2 linked regions of the Larkinella insperata genome follow. The protein of the gene in region 2 interacts with the protein of the main gene of each other region in a pairwise test. Links are inferred from orthologs where the notes say so. Each region holds a gene or a part of one and is shown on either strand. Other genes may lie near its edges.

The links. Proteins that work in one complex are often made in the same cells at the same time.
Region 1: the proteins of ileS (region 2) and OQ371_RS13955 interact in binary tests that used the Escherichia coli proteins (3 or more experiments, as listed by UniProt). The link is inferred for Larkinella insperata from one-to-one orthologs.

The regions. Positions count from the first base shown.
Region 1 is NZ_CP110973.1:3,475,052-3,482,723, forward strand. The notes cover bases 2,141-5,140. They hold OQ371_RS13955 (sugar ABC transporter substrate-binding protein), read right to left. Parts: upstream 4,109-5,140; coding sequence 3,173-4,108; downstream 2,141-3,172. Other genes in these bases: OQ371_RS13950 (PSD1 and planctomycete cytochrome C domain-containing protein), read right to left, coding at 2,141-3,052; OQ371_RS13960 (ABC transporter permease), read right to left, coding at 4,130-5,116; OQ371_RS13965 (sugar ABC transporter ATP-binding protein), read right to left, coding at 5,135-5,140. Outside these bases: OQ371_RS13945 (DUF1501 domain-containing protein), read right to left, coding at 1-726; more of OQ371_RS13950, read right to left, coding at 731-2,140; more of OQ371_RS13965, read right to left, coding at 5,141-6,628; OQ371_RS13970 (Gfo/Idh/MocA family protein), read right to left, coding at 6,708-7,672. UniProt on the Escherichia coli protein: Part of the ABC transporter complex RbsABC involved in ribose import. Binds ribose. Also serves as the primary chemoreceptor for chemotaxis.
Region 2 is NZ_CP110973.1:3,742,438-3,751,119, forward strand. The notes cover bases 2,396-6,405. They hold ileS (isoleucine--tRNA ligase), read right to left. Parts: upstream 6,025-6,405; coding sequence 2,596-6,024; downstream 2,396-2,595. Other genes in these bases: OQ371_RS15020 (glycoside hydrolase family 9 protein), read left to right, coding at 2,396-2,509. Outside these bases: more of OQ371_RS15020, read left to right, coding at 1-2,395; OQ371_RS15030 (hypothetical protein), read left to right, coding at 6,467-6,784; OQ371_RS15035 (hypothetical protein), read left to right, coding at 6,830-7,285; OQ371_RS15040 (sialidase family protein), read right to left, coding at 7,313-8,365; OQ371_RS15045 (CocE/NonD family hydrolase), read right to left, coding at 8,583-8,682. UniProt on the Escherichia coli protein: Catalyzes the attachment of isoleucine to tRNA(Ile). As IleRS can inadvertently accommodate and process structurally similar amino acids such as valine, to avoid such errors it has two additional distinct tRNA(Ile)-dependent editing activities.

The sequences.
Region 1 (7,672 bases), 270 kb from region 2 along the record:
TTCCGGATCGCGCAGGTACAAGACCGGGTCTTCGCCCTTGCTGAACTGCACGCCCTGGTGAATGGAATCCAGAAAACCGTTGGACCACAGTTTCGAGTAAACGCCCTGCCCGTTGCCGACCCCGCGCGACAGCAGCACCGTGAAGTTGGGCAGGTTTTTGTTTTCGTTGCCCAGACCGTAGCTCAGCCACGCGCCCATGCTGGGGCGGTTGCCCTGCTGCGAGCCGGTTTGCAGGAAGGTCAGCGCCGGGTCGTGGTTGATGGCTTCGGTGTACATCGACTTAACAATGCAGAGGTCGTCCACGATTTTGGCCGTATACGGAAACAGGTCGCTCACCCAGGCCCGCGACTGCCCGTACTGCTTGAAATCGACGAACGAGCCCACCAGCGGAAACGATGACTGGTTGGCCGTCATGCCGGTCAGCCGTTGGTTGCCGCGCACCGAGGGCGGGATTTCCTGCCCCAGCATTTCGCGTAGTTTGGGCTTGTAATCAAACAGTTCCTGCTGCGAGGGGGCGCCGTTCTGGAACAGGTAAATAACGCGTTTGGCTTTGGGTGCAAAGTGCGGAATGCCGGGCGTAAACCCTTCTTCGTCGGCGCTGTTGCCCCCAAACAAATCCGGAACCATGAGCGACCCCAAAGCCGCGCTGCCGAGTCCTAAACTTAACCGGGACAGGAACCGACGCCGGTTGAAATTAAAGCCGTGTTCTAAGATTTCCTTTTCCATGAAATTAAGTTTTCGTAATGGTTTCTTCCAGGTTGTAAATGGTCGAGACGACCCGCATCAGGGCGGCCAGTTTCGTCCGGTCAATTTTTTCGGGAACGGGGTATTCCCCCACGGCGAGGGCTTTTTCGGCCACCGGTTTTTTGATTTCCTTCGCTTCTTTTTCGTAATACGCCGTCAGCGTTTCGACTTCCTGTTCCCGCGGTTTTCGGCCCACAATCAGGCGAAACGCCTTGGTGATCTTGTCCTTGTCCGCGCTATTTTCCTGCAACAACCGGGCCGCCAGTACGCGCGACGCTTCCAGGACCGTGGGGTCGTTCATCATCACGAGCGCCTGCAACGGCGTATTGGTTTTCAGGCGTTTGACTTCGCACAAATCCCGGTTGCTGGCGTCGAAAATCGCCATCGACGGGGGCGGAACCGTTCGTTTGATCAGGGTGTACATGCCCCGGCGGTAAAGGCTGGGGCCGTGGTCCTGGTTGTAGGTCGAGAGCAAGCCCCGGCCCGAGGTGGCACCTTCCCACAAGCCCGCGGGCTGGTACGGTTTTACGCTGGGGCCACCGATGGAACGGTTCAGCAAACCGCTGCTCGACAGCACCAGATCCTTGACAAACTCGGCGTGAATGCGGTAGCGCGGGCCCCGCGCCAGGTAGACGTTGTCCGGGTCGTTTTTGAGCTTTTCCGGTGAAATAACTGCCGATTGCCGGTAGGTGGCCGACGTGACCATTTGTTTCACCAACCGTTTGATGTCCCAGTTGTGGCTCATGAAATCGACGGCCAGCCAGTCCAGCAGTTCGGGGTGGGTGGGCAGGTCGCCCTGCATTCCGAAGTCGCCGGAGGTTTTGACAATGCCTTTGCCGAAAAATTCCTGCCAGAGCAGGTTAACGTACACCCGGGCGGTCAATGGGTTTTTCTTGTCGAACAGCCACTGCGCCAGTCCCAGCCGGTTTTTGGGGTAATTTTTGTTGAAGGGCAGAATCGATTCGGGCGTTCCGGCCTGCACTTCGTCGCCCGGCGCGTCGTAATTTCCGCGTTGCAGAATGTACGTTTTCCGCATCGTATCCGGCTTCATGTCGCCCATGACCGATACGATCAGCCGGTTGGTGTCGGGTTTGTTTACGAACGTCAGAATGTTTTTTACGTCCGCGTCGCTGATTTCCATCAACGGTTTTTTGGCGTACGTTTCGGGGCCGCCAATCACCGACTCAATGCCCACTTCTTCGACGTTGTTGAAGAACGCGAAAAGCCGGTAGTATTCTTTCTGCGAGAAGGGGTCGTACTTGTGGTCGTGGCAGTGCGCGCATTCCATCGTCACGCCCAGCAGGCCCTTGCCAAACAAATCCGTCCGGTCAGTGACGTACATAATCCGGTATTCTTCCGGGATGACGCCCCCTTCTTCCGTGATTTTGTGGTTGCGGTTGAAACCCGTCGCCAGCAGTTGCTCTTTGGTCGAGTTGGGCAACAGATCACCCGCCAACTGCCAGGTAACGAAGTCGTTGTAATGCATGTTTTTGTTGAACGCGTGAATCACCCAGTCGCGCCAGGGCCACTGCGTTCGGTAGCCGTCGTCCTGGTAGCCGTGCGAATCCGCGTAGCGGGCCAGGTCCAGCCAGTGCAGGGCCATTTTCTCGCCGTAGGCCGGGTTTTTCAGCAATTGATCAACGGCTTTTTCGTACGCGTTCGGGCTGTTGTCGGCCAGAAACCGATCCATCATTTCCAGCGTCGGCGGTAAACCCGTCAGATCGAGACTTGCGCGTTTCAGCAACCGCTCTTTGTCGGCTTCCTCGTTGGGGGCCAGCCCTTTCTGCTCTTGCTTATGGAGAACAAAATAATCAATCTCGTTTTTGGGCCAGTCTTTCTGATCCACTTCGGGCAGCGCCGGTTTTTTCGGAGCCACAAACGCCCAGTGTTTTTCGTATTTGGCGCCCTGTTTGATCCACTTCTCAATCAGCTTGACTTCGCGCTGGGTCAGCTTAAGGTTGGACGAGGGCGGGGGCATCAGCAGGGACGTATCCTGGGTGGTGATGCGCAGGAATGCTTCCGACAATTCGGGTTTTCCCGCCACCAGCGCGTGGGCCGACGGGTTTTCCTGCAAGGCTTTGAAGGCGCTTTCGGCCACATCGAGCCGCAAACCTGCTTCGCGTTTGTTGGCATCGGGGCCGTGGCAGGCCAGGCATTTGTCGGAGAGAATGGGCCGGATGTCAAAATTATAACTGACTTCATCCGGCAGTTTGGCGTCGTCGGTCTTCGTAGTGGAGTCCGTTTGACAGGCCTGAATCATTCCCACAAAGCCGGTCAATGCACCAATCAAATAAGAGAACCGCTTCATTATTTACTATTCAGGTTTAGGAATTCGCGGGGTTACAGTCACTAGGCTGTTTCCCAAAATAAAGAGCAATTAACAAAAAGAACGCGTTAAGGACTGATATGATTCCACGGGATAATAATACTATTTCATAAATTTAGTCAAATTGTCCTTGGTAACCAACTGAAACGGGATCAAGACCTGCTTTTCGTAGGGTTGGCCTTTGGCAATTTTGATGGCCGTTTCGATGGCTTGCGCGCCCTGCTGCTCGGCATTCTGGAAAACCGTCGCGTCGAGCGTGCTCTTCTGAACGGCCTGCAGGGCATCCGGAATGGCGTCGATACTGACCACCACCACTTTATCCTTCAAACCGGCATCGGTCAGGGCCTTGACGGCTCCCAGGCCCATCTCGTCGTTCTGGGCGAAAACCGCGTTGATGGTGTTGCCGTACGACTGAATCCAGTTTTCCATCAGGGCCATGGCCTTGGCTCGGTCCCACTCGGCGGTCTGGTGGGCGATCAGTTTCAGGCCGGGGTACTGTTTCAGGATTTCGCGCGCGCCCTGTTCGCGTTTGATTTGAGCCGCCTGACCCATGTAACCATGTATCATCAGCACATTGCCTTTGCCGTTCAGTTTTTCGGCAATGAATTTCATGGCAATCCGCGCCGATTCCACGTCGTCGGAACCGATGAAGGCCGACGGTTTGGCCGTGGTTTCGGAGTTGACGTTGATGATGGGGATGTTGGCGGCCAGGGCCTTGGTTACGGCGGGGGAACTGGCTTCTACTTCGCAGGGGTTCATGATGATGGCGTCGACACCCTGCGCAATGAAGCTCTCCACCTGCTCGATCTGTTTTAGGGCCGACCGCTCGGCATCGACGGTGATCAGTTCCACATCCGATGCCTTCGCTTTTTTCTCAATTTCGTCGTGGACATTGACGATAAACTCGTTCTGCATACTGAGCATCGAGACGCCCACCGTTAGTTTTTTCTCGCCGTTTTCGCCCGACGAGGATTGGTTGCAACTGGTTAAAACGCTGGCAATTAGTAAGGAAAAGGAATAAAAAATAATTGGTTTCATAAAATAAATATAGGGAATCGGTTACCCGTTCTTGTGTTGATTTAAACTATCCAGAACCACCGCGCCGATGATGATAATGCCCATTACGACCTGCTGGTAGTAGGAGGTGACGTTCATTAAATCCAGCCCGTTGCTGATAACACCGATCAGCAACGCACCGATCAGGGTGCCGGTCATGGTGCCGGTACCGCCCGAGGTGCTGGTGCCACCGATGATGGCGGCCGCAATGGCATCGAGTTCAAAACCGACGCCCGCGTTCGGCTGGCCGGTGGTGATGCGGGAAGTGAGCAGGATTCCGGCCAGAGCCGCCAACCCTCCGCAGAGTGTATAGACCACCATTTTGACCTTGCTCAACTGGATGCCCGATGCTTTGGCGGCCTGTTCGTTGCCGCCGACCGCGTACATGTAGCGGCCAAGAACGGTTTTCCGGAGCAATACGGAGCAGATGATGAAGAAAACAATCAGGATGATGATGGGCGTCGGGATGCCCAGGAGTTGACCACCGCCGATGAAGTTGAACGAATCCGAGAGGTTCGAAACGGGCCGACCTTTGCTCAGAATCAGGGCCAGGCCCCGGCCGATGGTCATGGTGCCCAGTGTGACGATGAACGGCGGCACTTTGCTTTTGGTGATCACCAGCCCGTTGAACGCGCCCAGCAGCAAACCGGCCGCTAGCCCGGCCAATACCGGTACGATGACCGGGTACGTGTCCGGATGGGCAAACATAGCCGCTACGACCCCCGTTACGGCCACCGTGGAGCCGATGGAAAGGTCGATGCCGCCGGTGATGATGACAAATGTGACGCCAAACGCCAGCAGCGCATTGATCGAAACCTGCGTAACGATGATCATCAGGTTGGAAACCGTCAGAAACCTGGGTGTAATCATCGACAACACCACGCAGACAACGAGGAAAGCGATCAGAAGGCCGTACTGGCCCAGGCCGCGCAGGCGCCTGGGTGACGCTTTTTCAGGAGTAGTCAGTTCAGGTTTAAAAAGGGTCTTCATTCGGGTTGTCAAGCGTAATTAGTGATGCACCGCGTAGTGCATGATCGTTTCCTGCGTTGCTTCTTCCTTGCTCAGCAGCGCGGTTTGTCGGCCCTGCGACAGCACCAGAATCCGGTCGCTCAGGCCCAGGATTTCGGGCAATTCGGACGAAATCATGATCACCGCAATACCGTCGGCCACCAGCCGGTTGATCAGTTTATAAATCTCGGACTTGGCACCAATGTCGATGCCCCGCGTCGGTTCGTCGAGAATGACCAGCTCCGGCGACGACAACAGGACTTTGCCGATCACTATTTTTTGCTGGTTGCCCCCGCTCAGAAACCGGACCTGCTGATCCGGACCGGCGGTTTTGATCCGCAAATCCGTAATCATCCGGGTCGCGGTGGCCGTTTCGCTCTGGTCCTGAATAAACGGCCCCCGGGCGTGGTTCGACAGGCTGCCCAGCGTTAGGTTATGCTTCACCGACAAGGCGGGAATGAACCCCAATCCTTTCCGGTCTTCGCTAACATAACCAATTCCGTGCTGAATCGCATCCTGTGGAGTCTTGATAATAAGTTGTTTTCCTTTTAAATAAATTTCGCCTTCGTCGAGCGGGTCCAGTCCGAAGATGGCGCGGGCAATTTCGGTGCGACCGGCGCCCATCAAACCCGCCAGCCCCAGCACTTCCCCGGCATGAACCTCAAAATTGATGTCGACAAAATTCCCTTTCCTGCGCAGATTCCGCACGGCCAGCACTTTTTCGCCTTTTGGCGCGACGGATTCGGGGAACAAACTGTCAATTTCGCGGCCCACCATCAGCCTGATGAGGGTTTGGTTGTCCAGGTCAGCCGCGGGTTGGGTGGCGATGTATTTGCCATCCCGCAACACCGTTATGGTGTCGGAGATGGTAAATATTTCGTCCATTTTGTGGGAAATGTAAATGATGGCGACCCCCTGCTGCTTCAGATCGCGGATGATGCCGAAGAGCGTCGCCACTTCCTTGTCGGAGAGGGCGGAGGTGGGCTCGTCCATGATGATCACCTTGGCGTTGTTCGAAATGGCTTTGGCGATTTCCACCATCTGCATTTCGGCCACGCTCAGGTATTTCATTTTCGTCGTCGGTGAAATCGTAACGCCCATTTGGGTCAAGAGCGCTCCCGCTTCCTGATTCAGTTTTTTCTCGTCGACCCAGCTAAAAAAGCCCCCGCGCGATTCGCGGCCCAGGAAGATGTTTTGCGCAACGGTCAGTTCCGGCACGACCAGCAACTCCTGATGAATCATCGAAATGCCTTTTTTGAGCACCTCGCTGACGGCCCCGGTTTTCAGTTCCTGCCCCTCAAAGAAAATTTCACCCGCATCCGGCTGGTGCAGCCCGACCAGAATTTTCATGAACGTTGACTTTCCAGCCCCGTTTTCGCCCATCAGTGCATGAACCTCGCCTTTCCGCAGGGCCAGCTGAACCCCGTCCAGCGCCTTCACGCCCGAAAAGGTTTTGATGAGTCCGCGAACGGTAAGAATGGAATCTGGATGCATAATTGATTTCAGAACGAATTTGGGGATAAACAACAGCCCACGGTTGTAACCGTGGGCTGTCCATTGGTATCAGTACGCCTTACTTCTCGGTCCACTCGACGCCGGTATCCTGCCAGCTTCTTGCTTTGGCCGAGTTGATGACGGCTTCGCAGACTTTCTGGGTTTCCAGCGCGTCTTTGAACGTGGGCGAGCAGGGTTCTCCGGTTTCCAGGCTTTTCAGGAAGTCGGCTACCTGGTGGATAAAACCGTGTTCGTAGCCGATGCCCAGACCCGGCACCCACCATTTGTCCATGTAGGGCTGATCCCCATCCGTGACGTGAATCGAACGCCAGCCGCGCACCACCGACTCATCGCTGTGGTCGAAGTATTCCAGGCGGTTCAAGTCGTGCAGATCCCAGCGGATCGAAGCGTTTTCGCCGTTGATCTCCAGCGTGTACAGGGCCTTGTGGCCGCGCGCGTACCGGGTTGATTCAAATAGACCCAGCGAACCGTTTTCGAAGTGGCAGTGGAAAATACAGGCGTCGTCGATGCCCACCGGCTGCACTTTACCCGTCACGGCGTGCATCCGTTCTTTCACGAACGTTTCGGTGACGGCCGACACGTCCGTGATGCCGCCGTTGATCCACATGGCCGTGTCAATGCAGTGCGCCAGCAAATCGCCCGTTACCCCCGAACCGGCAGCTTCCACGTCCATCCGCCAGGTACCCGCACCACCCTGCGGAACGTCGGCGTTGATGGTCCAGTCCTGCAAAAAGTTGGCGCGGTAGTGGAAAATCCGGCCCAGTTTGCCCGAAGCCACAATCTGCTTCGCCAGCGTGACGGCCGGGAGACGACGGTAGTTGTACCAAACCGTGTTGGCAACCCCGGCTTTGTTGACGGCATCGACCATTTTCTGGCCTTCAGCCAGACTGCGGGCGAGCGGTTTTTCGCAGAGAATCATTTTGCCCGCTTCGGCCGCGGCAATGGCGATTTCGGCGTGGGTATCGTTCGGCGTACAGATATCGACGGCGTCGATGTCGTCGCGGGCAATCAGGGCTTTCCAGT
Region 2 (8,682 bases):
CGATTACAACAAATACATTCCGTTTCTGGCGGGTACCGTCTGGGATTTGCTGACGGCCTATGAACTTCGCCCGGCCGTGTTTCCCGATAATACCAACATTCCTGAGTCGGGGAACGGCGTACCGGACCTTCTGGACGAGCTAAAGTGGGAGTTTGACTGGATGCTGAAAATGCAGCAAAGCAACGGGGGCGTCAGCAACCGTGTGGCCGTTACGAGCTACGAAAACGGGACCGACAACCCGGCCACGGACACGCAGGCCCGCTATTACACCAACGTAACGACTTGGGCAACGGCTACCTTCGCGGCTCTGACGGCCCATGCCGCCCGCACGTACCAACCCGTTAATCCCGCGTATGCCGCCACCCTCCGAACGGCTTCGGAAAAAGCCTGGACGTACCTGGAAGCCAACGGTTCGATGAGTCCGGCTTCGGGAACGGACGGAGCTAGCCTGGCTGCTGCCGACGCCGGGGCCAATGCCAACGCCGACCGGCGATTGCGGGTTTACGCGGCTGCCGAACTGTTCCGCACGACCGGCACCGCCAAGTATAAAACCTATTTTGAAACCTATTACAAAAACATCAGCGCCACCAGTGAGAACGGTTTTCACCCCTTTTCGAATGGTAACCTGGACGCGTCGCTCTGCTGGGATTTGAACCGGGCCTATTTCGTGTACTGCCAGACGCCCACTGCGACGCCCGCCGTGGTAACGGAATTGAAAAGCCGCTTTCAGAATGCGATGGACTGGAACATCGAACCGGCGCACAACGCCAAAACTGACCCGTATCTGGGCTTTATGTGGAGCGGCCATTACAGCTGGGGTTCCAATCAAGCCAAAATGAAGTGGGCACAACTGGCAATTTTGTCCGCCGAACTGGGCATTAATCCGGCAAAAACGGTGCTTTACAAAGAAATCGCTGAGGAATATCTGCACTACATGCACGGCCGGAACCCGCTTTCGTGGGTGTACCTGAGTAATATGGGCGCGAAAGGAACCAACCTCGGGGGCGATAACAGCGTCATGGAAATTTACCACAGCTGGTACCGCGACGGTTCGGCCCAGTACGACGGAGCCAACTCGCAGTTTGGTCCGGCACCCGGTTTTGTGGTCGGTGGGCCGAATCAATTTTATTCCGGCCCGGCGACGCCCCCGAAAAGCGAACCGCCGATGAAGGCCTACCGAGACTGGAACACCGTCTACCCGGATGCGTCGTGGGAAGTAACCGAACCCGCCATTTATTACCAGGCCGCTTACACCTTCGTGGTGGCGTATTTCTCCGAAACCGGCGGAACCACCCCGCCCCCGGTCTTGACGGCTTCGAGCAACAGCCCTCTTTGCGCGGGCCAAACCCTAAGCTTAACGGTATCCAACGCTCCGGCGGGAGCTACCTACAGCTGGCGTGGCCCGAACGGCTTTGCATCGACCGCGGCCACTCCGACCATCCCGAACGCTACCACGCTGGCCACGGGTACGTATTCATTGACGGTTACGCCTTCCGGCGGAGCGGCCCAGAACCTGACTACGGCCGTGACGGTCAGATCATTGCCAACGGCGGTAGCGGGCAGTAATAGCCCGGTTACGGCGGGTCAGACGCTGAACCTGACGGCGGCCAACGCCGGGACGGGCGCCACTTATTCCTGGCGCGGTCCCAACAACTTTACGTCTACTAGCCAGAATCCGTCCATTGCCAACGTAACCACCGCAGCCGCCGGTTCGTATTCGCTGACGGTGGGGGTAAACTCCTGCACAAAAACCGCCACAACCACCGTAACGGTAACGGGCTCAGCCGCTACGACTTACCTGATTTACGACGACGCGCTCAACAGCAACTGGGCGGATTGGTCGTGGAGCACGACACGTAATTTTGGCAACACGTCGCCGGTGCAGAACGGTGCAAAATCGTTGTCCGTAAAATACGATGCGGGTTGGGCGGGGTTGTACCTGCACGCCAATTCGCCGGTGAGCCTGGCGGGTCTGACACACCTGAAGTTCTGGATTCACGGCGGCACCAATACCGGGCAGCAGATCCGGGTGATTTTGAATGGGGGCGGGCCTTACTACACCGTTACCCCGGCCGCCAATCAATGGCAGCAGGTGACGATTCCGCTTTCGACTTTTAACAGTCCGGCAACCCTGTCGGATCTTTATTTTCAGGATGCCACGGGAACCGCCCGGCCGGCTTTTTACCTCGACCGGATATATCTGGCTAGCTCGGCCAGTGCGCGCGAGGGGGTAACGGCGGAAATACCGTTGGCGGCCGATGTAGAAATATTCCCGAATCCGGTTGACAACAACGATACGAGTGTGAAACTTCGATTTACGGGTTTTGGACACAAGGAGACCGTTCAGGTCGTAGCCAGCGATGTACAGGGGCGGCCGGTGCTGAATCAGACGTTTGAATTAAACGGTTCGGAAAAACGGCTTGCGTTGCCGGAGCTGCCAACGGGTTCGTATTTCATTCAGATTCAGGGAGAAGGCAAACGTTTTGTTAAGAAACTACTGGTAAAATAGAAATTCACGAAAAGCAAACGTCCGTGTTTCGGAAAACTGAGATATGAGCTTTCCGAAACACGGACGTTCCTTTACAGAGTGGGCGGTTACGCGACAGCTACTTTTAAACGAAGCCGGAACTCGTCCATTTCAATTTCGGTCGCGTTGCCGTTCAGGTCCGAAACCAGGTCCAGCGACAGCGCCTGCACTTCCTGACAGATGTAATCTTTGTGCGTCTGGATGGCGGTGGTCAGCACGTCGTTCGGGCCTTCGCCGGAACTTTCCTCCAACTCGATCCGGATTTTGTCGGTCACGTCGAAATTCTGGTCTTTGCGCAGGTTCTGGATGCGGTTGATGAAATCACGGGCGATGCCTTCCTGCCGCAGCTCGGGCGTGATCGTAACGTCCAGCGCCACCGTCAAACCGTTCTGGCTGGCAACAATCCAGCCCGGTACATCTTCCGTCCTGATCTCCACGTCGGCCAGCGTAATCTCGCCAATCCCCAGTTGCATGGTTCCGGCGGCTTCCAGCTTCCGGATGTCGTCTTCGGTCATGGTGTTGATCGTCGTGGCGACGTCCTTCATCATCGGACCAAACTTAGGCCCGAGCGTCTTGAAATTCGGCTTGATTTTCTTCTTCAAAATGCCGGACGCATCGTCGATGAACTCCACGGTTTTCACGTTTACCTCCGACTGGATAATCGGTGAAACGTGCTCGATTTGCCGGCGCGTGGTTTCGTTCAGAACCGGAATCAGCACCTTCGTCAGTGGCTGGCGCACCTTGATTTTGTGGCCTTTCCGCAGCGAGTGAACCAGCGAACAAATATCCTGACCCAATTGCATGGACGTTTCCAGATCGCTGTCGATCAGGACCGTTTCGGCTTTCGGAAACGACGACAAATGAACCGACAGATCGCTTTCCTTGGTCAGGTTACGGTATAGCCAGTCGGCGAAGAAAGGCGCGATGGGCGACATTAGCTTGGAAACCGTTGTCAGGCACTCGTGCAGCGTTTCGTAGGCCGCCCGTTTATCTTCCGCCGAACTGCCCTGTGCCGAACCCGTCCAGAACCGCCGACGCGACAGCCGCACGTACCAGTTCGACAACTGATCGTTGACAAAATCCTGGATGGCCCGGCCCGCTTTCGTGGGGTTATAATTTTCAAACTGCTGCTCAACTTCCAGCACCAGCGACTGCAATTTTGACAGAATCCAGCGGTCCAGTTCCGGGCGTTGCTCCACGGGGACGGTCCGTACGCCGTCAAAATCAAACTGATCGAGGTTGGCGTACAGCGCGAAGAACGAGTACGTGTTGTAAAGCGTACCGAAAAACCGGCGCTGCACCTCGGCAATACCGTCTAGGTTAAACTTCAGGTTATCCCAGGGCTCGGCGTTGGTAATCATGTACCAGCGGGTCGCGTCGGCGCCGTAGGTTTCCAGCGTCGTGAACGGATCGATGGCGTTGCCCAGCCGCTTCGACATTTTGTTGCCGTTTTTGTCGAGCACCAGACCCGTCGAAACCACGTTTTTGAAGGCGACCGACGACTCGGCTTTCCCGTCCAGCGTGCCCAGCATCCCCGAGATGGCGTGGAGCGTGAAGAACCAGCCCCGCGTTTGGTCAACGCCCTCCGAAATAAAATCCGCCGGATACGCTTTCTCAAAAATATCCTTGTTCTCGAACGGATAATGCCACTGCGCGTACGGCATGGCCCCCGAATCAAACCAAACGTCGATCAGGTCCGGTTCGCGTTGCAGCACCTTGCCCGAGTCGGACAGCAGGTACAGCTCATCCACGTAAGGCCGGTGCAGGTCGTAATCGCCCGACGCCAGTTTTTGCAGATAGGCTTCATTTTTAGCCGTTTGGTCTTCCGACAACCCGCCCGACGCCACGGCTTTTTCGACTTCCGCTTTCAGTTCGGCAACCGAGCCAATGCAAACTTCTTCACCGACGTCGTTGCGCCAGATGGGCAGTGGGGTTCCCCAGAACCGGCTACGGCTCAGGTTCCAGTCAACCAGGTTTTCGAGCCAGTTGCCAAACCGTCCGGTACCGGTGCTTTCGGGATTCCAGTTGATGGTTTTGTTCAGTTCCACCAGTTGGTCCTTAACGGCCGTCGTGCGGATAAACCAGCTATCGAGCGGGTAGTACAGCACCGGCTTGTCGGTCCGCCAGCAGTGCGGGTAGGGGTGTTCGTACTTCTCGACGTGAAACGCCTTGCCTTCTCCCTTGAGCTTGATGGCAATCAATACATCGGTGGGCCGGAACTCCGGTTCGTCCTGCTCCTCGTCCGAGTAATACTGTTCTTTCACGTACCGGCCGCCAAACTCACCCATTTCCTTCACAAACCGGCCCTGTTTATCGACAATCGGTACTTCCTTGCCGTTTTCATCCTTCACCATGATGGACGGAATGCCGTTTTGCTGAGCAACCCGGAAGTCGTCGGCCCCGAAGGTGGGGGAGGTGTGCACCACGCCCGTACCGTCTTCGGTCGTTACGAAATCGCCGAGGATCACGCGGAAAGCCGGTCGGTCGGGCTGGACGTAGGGAAGAAGCTGCTCGTACTCAATACCGGCCAGATCCGCGCCCTTAAACTCGCCCACGATCGTCCAGGGTACCAGTTTTTTGTCCGAAGCCGCGTAGCCCTCGAAATCGCCGTCTTTGCCCTTTTCGTTGAACCAGCGGCCCGTCAGCGCCTTGGCCAGCACTACGTGTACGGGTTCGTGGGTGTACGGGTTGAATGTCTTCACCAGCACGTAATCAATATCTTTTCCCACGGTTAGCGCCGAGTTGGCGGGCAGCGTCCAGGGCGTTGTCGTCCAGGCCAAGATGTAGGGCGTTGCCTCCTCCAGGTCGCCAAAGACCCGCGCGGTTTGCTCCGACGATTTGGTTTTAAACATCGCCACAATCGTCGTGTCCTTCACGTCTTTGTAGGTGCCGGGCATGTTCAGCTCGTGCGACGACAGACCCGTTCCGGCTTTGGGCGAATATGGCTGAATGGTGTAGCCTTTGTAAAGCAGACCCTTCTTGTAAAGCTCCTTGAGCAGGTACCAGATGGATTCGATGTATTCGGTATGGTAGGTAACGTACGGCTTGTCGAGGTCAACCCAGTAGCCCATTTTCTCGGTCAGGTCGTTCCACATGTCCGTGAATTTCATTACGGCTTCGCGGCACTTCTGGTTGTACTCCTCGATGCTGATTCCGCCTTCCGATGCGGGTTTGCCGATGTGATCTTTGTTAATACCCAGTTCTTTTTCAACCTGCAACTCAATGGGCAGCCCGTGCGTATCCCAGCCGCCCTTGCGCTTCACCTGAAAACCCTGGAGCGTTTTATACCGGCAGAAAATATCCTTAATCGACCGCGCCATCACGTGGTGAATACCCGGCTTGCCGTTGGCCGACGGTGGTCCTTCGTAAAACGTAAACGTGGGTTGGCCTTCGCGCGTTTCGATCGATTGTTCGAAGACGCGGTTGGCTTTCCAGAACGCTAAGATATCGTTGGTAACCTGCGCGTAGTTCAGGTTTTTGTATTCTTTGTAACTCACGGTATTTCTGGATTTGAAATCAGGTGCAAAGATACGGAAAATTGAGCGGAACGCATGGGCCGACTTGGAAGACTACTGAACCGGATGCATTTTTACGGACGCGGTTTTTGGGCCACGGAAAAATGCCCCGGGCCATTCAGAGAGTTTTTGATTTTTTTGTAACTTTATTAGTACCTTGGTATTAAAATTGTTCAATTCAGTGCGGAAACGGGAGCCGGACCGATCTGTATTTTCCCGAAGGAAGGGGTCAATGTGGGAGAGCCGTCTCAGCAGCTAATGAAGATTTGTTGGACTAATATTGTATGGCATGAATGAATTGGAGCGATCAGCAGGAAATGCTTCCCAATGGCACCTCCGCACCCCTACTGATCAACGGGCTTTATACGATCGATTCGGCGCAATGGCTTACGGAGTTATTTTGCAAATACTCCCCCAAACCCACTTGGCGCAGGAAGCACTGATCGACGTTTTTACGTCGGGGCAGCTGCCTTCTTTTATGAATTCGTCGGGTAGTCCTGCGATTGCAATTATTAAGCTGGCCCGCTTGAAAGCGCTCGAGCTGAAAGCGAAAACCAGGGAACGGAACACCGCTATTGCCGAACCAATAACGTCGGCGAGCAGTTATTCTCCCGAGTTTATTTTTGATTTGTCCTTCCGTCAGGGTTATTCGTTTGAAGCCATTTCTGATCAGTTTGGACTATCAAAACCGGAGATATTAAAAGCCGTTCGGGATTTCATTCATCTGTATCGTCGGTCGTAATTACGCACAAAGTTGGATATTCAGAATTACATACATAGTGGGGTTTTGGAGGCCTATTTGTTGGGGCTAGCCTCGGAAGAGGAAGAGCAGGAAGTTCAGCAAATGAAGGTACTTTACCCGGAAGTGTCTTCGGCTTTAAACGAGCTTGAAATTCAAATCGAACAGTATTGTCTGGATAACGCCGTACCTCCACCGCCGGGCACCTGGGAGCTGATTCAGGCCCGGACAACCGGGAAGGATATTAAGAAGCGCGATCAGAATGGGCAGGACCGGCAGAGAAAGGCCGCGCCCAAACCCGATAAGCCGGATTACCTGGAAGTTGAGGTAAGTGACTCATTTATCCGGGTGCACAAGCTTTGGCGGCTCGCTTTTTTAATCGTTTTTATTCTGTCAAAAATATTCCTGGTCGCGGGTTTGTATTACTATTTCAAAGCCGATAGCCAGCAGGAGGAAATCGAACGGCTTAAAACCGTCATTCAGCAGCAGCAAACCGTTCGCTAACTCTCCAAGATCTTCTGGCTGAACCATCTACAAGTTTGGCCAGTTTCCTTCTTTCATATCCGCAAGCTTCAACTTACGCGGGTCAATGACCACGTATTTAATCTTTTTCCGGTGATGGGTGTACGTAATATGCACCAGCCCGTCGCGGGACTGGATAACCGCCGGGTACGAAAATTCACTGCCCGGTTCGTTTTCGAGCACCACAGCCGCCTGCCATTTCTCTCCATCGGGCGACAGCGCCACATTCAGCGGTGACCGACCTTTTGGCGTATGGTTGTAGACCAGCAACTGCCGCCCGTCGCGCAGCGTCACGGCATCGGTCCCGGAATTGGGGTTGGGCAGTTGCGTCGCTTTTAACGCCGACCAGGTTTTGCCGCCGTCTTCCGACCAGGCTTCCAACACCTGCTTGTTTTTGCTCCGGCAAAGCAATTGCAACCGGCCACCCGGATGAAACAGCACGCTGGGTTGAATGGCGCTGAATTCCTTGCCGTCGTTGAGGGCCGGGGTTTTCTGCCAGGTTTTACCGCCGTCTGTGCTGCTTTCCATGTGCAGCCGCCAGCCGTTGTCTTCGCTGCTCGATGGACTCAGCAACGTTCCGGACGCCAGCAGGACGGGCTTGTTTTTGATCGGACCCACCATGTCGTCGGGTAACCGTTCGGGTTTCGACCAGGTTTTACCGCCGTCGGACGAAGTTATTTTCATGCCCCACCAGGTCGACGGACTGGGACCGACCTTGTAAAACAACAGCAAAGGGCCTTTGGGCATCTGAAACAGCACCGGGTTCCAGGTGGGGTGCCGTGTGCCGTCCGGCTGCACGCCGTTGGCTACTTCCACCGGTGCCGTCCAGCCTTTCTTTCCCCGGTGGCTGATCCAGATGCCGACGTCGGGATGCTTTTCGTGGGTGCCGCCAAACCAGGCGGCTACAATACCGTCCGGGGTTTCGGCCAGCGTGGAAGCATGGCACGAGGGGAACGGGGCTTTTTCGTAAATAAACTCGGAAGTTACAATGCCGCTGGTCGGTTGGGCGGCCAGAAAGCCGGGCAGAATGCCCAGCAACAGGACCATGAGGGCGTTTTTCATAGAACGCTGGCGTTTTTCAGGTTTAGGGTTTAAAACCAAAAATATAGTTTTTGGCTACGGAAAAAAAGCAGACAACAGGAATCGTCTTTGCAGCCTGAACGGACAACGGCTCAGGACCACAAATCCTGTTAAAATGGTTGGTGGTTTGTGGGCAGCAAAAATGCCGTTCGCCGGGGATGGTTGCCCCCGGCGAACGGCATTTTTATGAAATAGTTCACTAAATCCCTTTGTTCAACACCCGCACTTTCACGTGCGACGGGTTTTTGTTGGAAAAATAAACACGGTGCGTGGCTTTCTGAAAGTCGGCTTCTGTGGCG